2 regions of the Oceanobacillus sp. FSL K6-2867 genome follow, and region 1 is predicted to be linked to the other one. Evidence: a T-box and tRNA genes for the amino acid it is inferred to sense, from the RefSeq annotation. Region 1 holds a T-box; the other holds one or more tRNA genes.

Region 1 (3,391 bases):
AAACTGTATCAATTAAAATATTCCAGTTTTAAATTTCGCACTTTATTCATTTTTTTAATTGTTTGTCCATATAATGTAACAGTTTGGTCGTGGATGAGGGTGATATTGATTGCTGGAGGTATATTTTGAATCTGACAAAGAAGTAATTAGTTTTTGTGAACATTTATTTCGCAGTCATAGACAAATTGAGTTGAATTGGAAAACAGATGATAGATGGGGAAATCATCTGCAGTTTAAGGAGCATGTAGCTACAAAGGAATTGATGGATGCCATTACAGATACAATGGCAAATGTGTTTATGACTCACCGTTTAAGCACAATGGTAAATCGTATTATTCAAGAGTATTACTACTATACGAACAAGGAAGAGATTGAGCGAATTCATGATTTGACCTATTGGATTATAACTGGTGAGGATGAAGAAAGTAAGCAGCTTCGAGAGAACAAAAATCACCATGCATTTTTAAAGTCTTTATTTACAGCAAGTTTAAAAGAGAGTCTTGTTATTCATTTTGATTCCATCGTGAATTTCCGTTTGAAGCCATTTAAAGACAAGCTCATTTATTTTATTGGCTTAGCAATTGATGAATTTAGGAGAGAAGAGGACCATCAAGCGTTTGTAGACATGCTTAGGGCTTATGTGGAAAAGAAAGAACCGGGAATACCAGTCATTCATATTTTACAAGGAAGTGATTTCGCCTTTTTTACGAAAAATGGAAAACGAATGACAAACATGGAATTACGGGTTTTGATGAAACAGGAGCCTCTTTATATCATTGGCTTGCATGACAATGAGTTTAATCTTGCCCCATTAATTGCCATGGCGCCGGAGAAACTAAAGATTTATGGTGATGACCCATCAGAACCAAAGACATTAACCGTCATTAATGTTTTTCAAGAAAAAGTTGATTTTGAACCAGTTAGCAATTTTCCTTTTACTTTTAACTTAAATAAATGATTACTACTTGATTTTCCTTTAACGTAGCGCTATAATACTCATTATATATGAAAAGTAATGAATCAAAAGTAATGAGAAGGACAAGATTATTTGTTCAAGGCGTATAGTTTAGAGAGGGAAGTCAGGGGCTGGAAGCTTCCTCTATACAGACAAGTAATTACCACCTTTGAACTCTGTCAGTGAATCTAAAAGTAAGTGACAGCGTAATTTCTGCGTTAAAGAATCAATGAAGCCGTAATTTAATTACGGGAATTAGGGTGGAACCACGATGTATCCAACACTCGTCCCTTTGCAGTAAGTGCAGAGGGATGGGTGTTTTTTATTTTGTTGTGCATTAGAAAAGTTATTACCTCCTGCACAAGTGCAACTAAGGAGTCAAACTGCTTGGCTAATGCCAAGTTTTCTAAGAAAAAGGAGTGTTTCAAATGGCAGAAATTAAGATTACATTTCCAGATGGAGCTGAAAAGAGTTTTCCACAAGGTACAACAGGGGAGGAGATTGCAGCATCAATTTCCTCAGGGTTAAAGAAACAGGCATTGGCAATTAAACTGGATGGAGAGCTCGTAGACTTACGGCGCGAGCTGGAAACTGGCGGCAAGCTTGAAATCATTACCTATAAGGATGAAGAGGGCATCGAAGTGATGCGCCATTCGACAGCACATTTGCTTGCGCAAGCAGTCAAACGACTTTATAAAGATGTGAAATTGGGAGTAGGCCCTGTCATCGAGGAAGGATTCTACTATGATATTGATATGGAACATACGTTAACTCCAGAAGATCTTCCAAAGATTGAAAAAGAAATGAAGCGCATCATAGATGAAAATCTTGAAATTAAACGAGTAGAAGTATCTCGTAATGAAGCGCAGGAAAGATTTCAGGAAATTGGGGATGGCTTAAAGCTTGAATTAATTGATGCGATTCCTGAAGATGAGCAAGTGACAATTTATGAGCAGGGTGAATTTTTTGACTTATGTCGTGGAATTCACGTTCCCTCGACAAGTAAAATTAAAGCATTTAAACTATTGAGCATTTCGGGCGCTTATTGGCGTGGAGACAGTAATAACAAGCAGCTGCAGCGCATTTATGGAACTGCGTTTGAAAAGCAAAAAGAGCTTGATGAACACTTGCGTATATTGGAAGAGCGTAAAGAGCGTGACCACCGTAAATTAGGAAAAGAATTAGATTTGTTTACTGTATCGCAAAAGGTTGGACAAGGGCTGCCATTATGGCTTCCAAAAGGGGCAACCATCCGTCGCAATATTGAGCGTTATATTGTTGATCTGGAAGAGCGTTTAGGCTATGACCATGTTTATACTCCAGTATTAGGAAGTAAAACATTATATGAGACTAGTGGTCACTGGGATCATTATCAAGACGATATATTCCCGCCGATGGAAATGGATAATGAAACATTAATTCTTCGTCCAATGAATTGTCCGCACCATATGATGGTATTTAAAAATAATTTATGGAGCTACCGTCAGCTGCCTGTACGTATTGCCGAACTTGGTACAATGCACCGTCACGAAATGAGTGGAGCACTTGCAGGGCTTCAGCGTGTACGTGGGATGACATTAAATGATGCACATATCTTCGCACGTCCAGATCAATTGAAGGATGAATTTGTCCGCGTTGTCGAATTAGTTCAAAAAGTATACAAAGATTTTGGTATTGAGGATTATTATTTCCGACTATCTTACCGCGATCCAGAAGATAAAGAGAAATATATTGATAACGATGAAATGTGGGAAAAAGCTCAAGCAACCTTGAAAGAAACTATGGACGATATGAACCTGGAATATGTGGAAGCAGAAGGGGAAGCAGCATTCTATGGTCCTAAACTTGATATTCAAGTGAAAACAGCTCTTGGCAAAGATGAAACCCTGTCAACTGTTCAATTGGACTTCCATTTACCAGAACGCTTTGATTTAACTTATATTGGTGAAGACGGCAAAGAACATCGTCCTGTCGTTATACATCGTGGTGTTGTTTCTACGATGGAACGCTTTGTTGCATTCCTAATTGAAGAATATAAAGGTGCATTCCCGACTTGGCTTGCTCCTGTTCAAGTGAAGGTAATCCCGGTTTCTCCACAGATCCACTTGGATTACGCAAAGGATATTGTAGACAAATTGAGATTGCAGGGTGTGCGTGTTGAATTGGATGAGCGCGATGAGAAAATCGGCTATAAAATTCGTGAAGCACAGACACAGAAAGTACCATTCTCACTCGTATTAGGCGATAAAGAAGTTGAGGGAAATGCGGTAAGCTATCGCCGATATGGAGAACAAAAGACAGAGTCACTTGGTTACGATGATTTTGAAGCATTAATTAAAGAGGAAATTGCAGAGAAAAAATTAAGGAAATAAGCTTTTTACTGTATGAAGCCTATTACTTTGTATTGTCCTTGTACTGTGTTATACTACATTTAAT
Region 2 (3,391 bases), 1.5 Mb from region 1:
TTTACGATCCGAAAACCTTCATCACTCACGCGGCGTTGCTCCGTCAGACTTTCGTCCATTGCGGAAGATTCCCTACTGCTGCCTCCCGTAGGAGTCTGGGCCGTGTCTCAGTCCCAGTGTGGCCGATCACCCTCTCAGGTCGGCTACGCATCGTCGCCTTGGTGAGCCGTTACCCCACCAACTAGCTAATGCGCCGCGGGCCCATCTGTAAGTGACAGCCGAAACCGTCTTTTATCTTCTCACCATGAGATGAAAAGTATTATCCGGTATTAGCTCACGTTTCCGCGAGTTATCCCGATCTTACAGGCAGGTTGCCCACGTGTTACTCACCCGTCCGCCGCTCATTCCACAAACATCACCTCAGATGAGGGTCAGTTTGCTTCCTGCGCTCGACTTGCATGTATTAGGCACGCCGCCAGCGTTCGTCCTGAGCCAAGATCAAACTCTCCAAAAAAGTTTGTAATACTTAGCTGTTGTAGAAGCTGACTTCTACTTGTTTTAAAAAGAAAAACGAGTTTCCTTTTTCTTGACATACTGGTTGTTTTGTTCAGTTTTCAAAGAGCAAATTTGTTGGTTGCTTTCCTTAAAAAGCGACTTTATTAATATATCATATCTATTAATTTGTTGTCAATAACTTTTTTGAAATATTTTTTGAAACATTTCGTTTGTTTTCGACAACTTTTATACTATATCATCTTCCAAAAAGGAAGTCAACATCTTTTTTCAAAAAAAGATGAATGGGCCTGAGTGGACTCGAACCACCGACCTCACGCTTATCAGGCGTGCGCTCTAACCAGCTGAGCTACAGGCCCATATATGGTAATTTGGAGCGGGTGAAGGGAATCGAACCCTCATCATCAGCTTGGAAGGCTGAGGTTTTACCACTAAACTACACCCGCATATTAAGTTAGCAAAAGTGGAGCCTAGCGGGATCGAACCGCTGACCTCCTGCGTGCAAGGCAGGCGCTCTCCCAGCTGAGCTAAGGCCCCAAATAAATGGTCGGGAAGACAGGATTCGAACCTGCGACCCCTTGGTCCCAAACCAAGTGCTCTACCAAGCTGAGCTACTTCCCGTAATGGCGCGCCCGAGAGGAGTCGAACCCCTAACCTCTTGATCCGTAGTCAAACGCTCTATCCAATTGAGCTACGGGCGCATATGGTGCCGAGGACCGGAATCGAACCGGTACGGTAGTCACCTACCGCAGGATTTTAAGTCCTGTGCGTCTGCCAGTTCCGCCACCCCGGCAAGGGTTTGAAATCGGGATACCAACATTAAGCCGGTACTCCTCTAAGACAAAATACGATGCGGGTGAAGGGACTTGAACCCCCACGTCCGAAGACACTAGATCCTAAGTCTAGCGCGTCTGCCAATTCCGCCACACCCGCAAATGGTGAGCCATGAAGGATTCGAACCTTCGACCCTTTGATTAAAAGTCAAATGCTCTACCGACTGAGCTAATGGCTCAAGATAAATAACGCTACATTAAAGTCTTATTTACTTGTATAAAATGGTGCCGGCCAGAGGACTTGAACCCCCAACCTACTGATTACAAGTCAGTTGCTCTACCAATTGAGCTAGGCCGGCATGTGTCTTGCTATAAACCAATAGGTTATATAGAAAGAAAAATGGTGGCTCGGGACGGAATCGAACCGCCGACACACGGATTTTCAGTCCGTTGCTCTACCGACTGAGCTACCGAGCCAAATAATATGTATTTTATTGAAGTTAAATGGAGGAGGTAGAGGGATTCGAACCCCCGCGCGGTTTGACCCGCCTGTCGGTTTTCAAGACCGATCCCTTCAGCCAGACTTGGGTATACCTCCGACAATTTAAATGGCGGTCCGGACGGGACTCGAACCCGCGACCTCCTGCGTGACAGGCAGGCATTCTAACCAACTGAACTACCGGACCATTTTATAAAACAAATCTAATTTCAGGTTATAAATCATTTGGTTGCGGGGGCAGGATTTGAACCTACGACCTTTGGGTTATGAGCCCAACGAGCTACCAGACTGCTCCACCCCGCGATATAATTAATGTATTTCATAATAAAGAAAAGATGGTGGAGGATGCAGGGCTCGAACCTGCGACCCCCTGCTTGTAAGGCAGGTGCTCTCCCAGCTGAGCTAATCCTCCATGTTGGTGACCCGTACGGGATTCGAACCCGTGTTACCGCCGTGAAAGGGCGGTGTCTTAACCGCTTGACCAACGGGCCAACATATTATGAGCAAACTCGACATTACTTCATACAATCAAAATGGCTCCACAGGTAGGATTCGAACCTACGACCGATCGGTTAACAGCCGATTGCTCTACCACTGAGCTACTGTGGAATAATGTAACAGCGAGATTTATCTTATTACATATTTTTAATAAAGTCAATGCCTAAATTAAAAATATGTAAAAAAAACTAAAAAAAAGTTGTAAAACCACTGTTTTTACCTGAATTCCCCGCATCTCTTCCTATGGTAATTCTTACTTTGATAGAATTATAGAGCTCTTTCCAGTCATTTCCATAACATCTAAAAGAGCTCCACCTTATTTATCTCCATCTTTAATCTACTCTAAGCAAACACTTTCTAAGAATTTAAACGCACATACAACTTCTCCCAAACTTTCTCCAATTCCTCTTTTTCTATATACACTTTCTGCAAAACATCTAAATCCTGAATTTCTTCTAGTCTTTTTTCTAATATCGAAATGTTATACTCTACCTTTTCTATCTCCTTTTCCAGCTTCTCATTCTTCAAAAGCTGATCTTCCCTATTTACCGGTTCTTGTTTTTTCCTTCTATCTACCAATTTAAATTGTTCTTGATACGGTTTTAATGCATTCAACTTTTCTCTTGCCCATGTATAGTTCCCCCCAAAACGATAAACTGTTTTGGCATCAATCCAATAAACTTCTTCAAACAGCTTATTTAGAAAATAACGATCGTGAGAAACAGCAACAATTGTCCCCCTATAATCCTCAAGCGCTTCTTCCAATACTTCACGTGACTCAATATCCAAATGGTTTGTTGGTTCATCCAGAACAAGAACGTTTATGTCCTGGTACATCAATTGCGCTAACCGAAGGCGCATCTTTTCTCCTCCGCTAAGCATGGAAACCTTTTGAAAGACCATATGACCGTAAAATAAGAACCTAGCTAAAATGTGTCTTGCTTCTCCTTCTGTAACATGCACATCATTTCGGAACACATCTATTACAGTCTCACCCTCTAGCTGAGTAAAAATTTGCTGAGATAGATACCCTGCTTTTACATTACTCCCAATTCGTACTTCTCCTTCATCTGCACATAATTGCTTTAACATCAATTTTATTAATGTAGATTTCCCCGTTCCATTTTCTCCCACAATAGCAACACGTTGCTGGTATCTAATATGCATA

Evidence for each region. The T-box of region 1 lies ahead of thrS (threonine--tRNA ligase). A T-box ahead of a tRNA ligase gene usually reads a tRNA of that ligase, here a tRNA-Thr.
Region 2: it encodes a tRNA-Thr, which carries the amino acid that the T-box ahead of thrS (threonine--tRNA ligase) is inferred to sense. The anticodon was not compared.

Annotation. Positions count from the first base shown of each region.
Region 1 is NZ_CP150144.1:211,376-214,766, reverse strand. It holds gene ytxC (putative sporulation protein YtxC) at 110-958, shown strand; T-box leader at 1,021-1,250, shown strand; gene thrS (threonine--tRNA ligase) at 1,384-3,327, shown strand.
Region 2 is NZ_CP150144.1:1,728,786-1,732,176, forward strand. It holds rRNA gene NSQ77_RS08480 (16S ribosomal RNA) at 1-454, opposite strand, end outside; tRNA gene NSQ77_RS08485 (tRNA-Ile) at 739-812, opposite strand; tRNA gene NSQ77_RS08490 (tRNA-Gly) at 826-899, opposite strand; tRNA gene NSQ77_RS08495 (tRNA-Ala) at 918-990, opposite strand; tRNA gene NSQ77_RS08500 (tRNA-Pro) at 998-1,074, opposite strand; tRNA gene NSQ77_RS08505 (tRNA-Arg) at 1,078-1,154, opposite strand; tRNA gene NSQ77_RS08510 (tRNA-Leu) at 1,158-1,246, opposite strand; tRNA gene NSQ77_RS08515 (tRNA-Leu) at 1,305-1,386, opposite strand; tRNA gene NSQ77_RS08520 (tRNA-Lys) at 1,390-1,465, opposite strand; tRNA gene NSQ77_RS08525 (tRNA-Thr) at 1,510-1,585, opposite strand; tRNA gene NSQ77_RS08530 (tRNA-Phe) at 1,628-1,703, opposite strand; tRNA gene NSQ77_RS08535 (tRNA-Ser) at 1,732-1,824, opposite strand; tRNA gene NSQ77_RS08540 (tRNA-Asp) at 1,836-1,912, opposite strand; tRNA gene NSQ77_RS08545 (tRNA-Met) at 1,952-2,028, opposite strand; tRNA gene NSQ77_RS08550 (tRNA-Val) at 2,062-2,137, opposite strand; tRNA gene NSQ77_RS08555 (tRNA-Glu) at 2,142-2,216, opposite strand; tRNA gene NSQ77_RS08560 (tRNA-Asn) at 2,260-2,334, opposite strand; gene abc-f (ABC-F type ribosomal protection protein) at 2,581-3,391, opposite strand, start outside.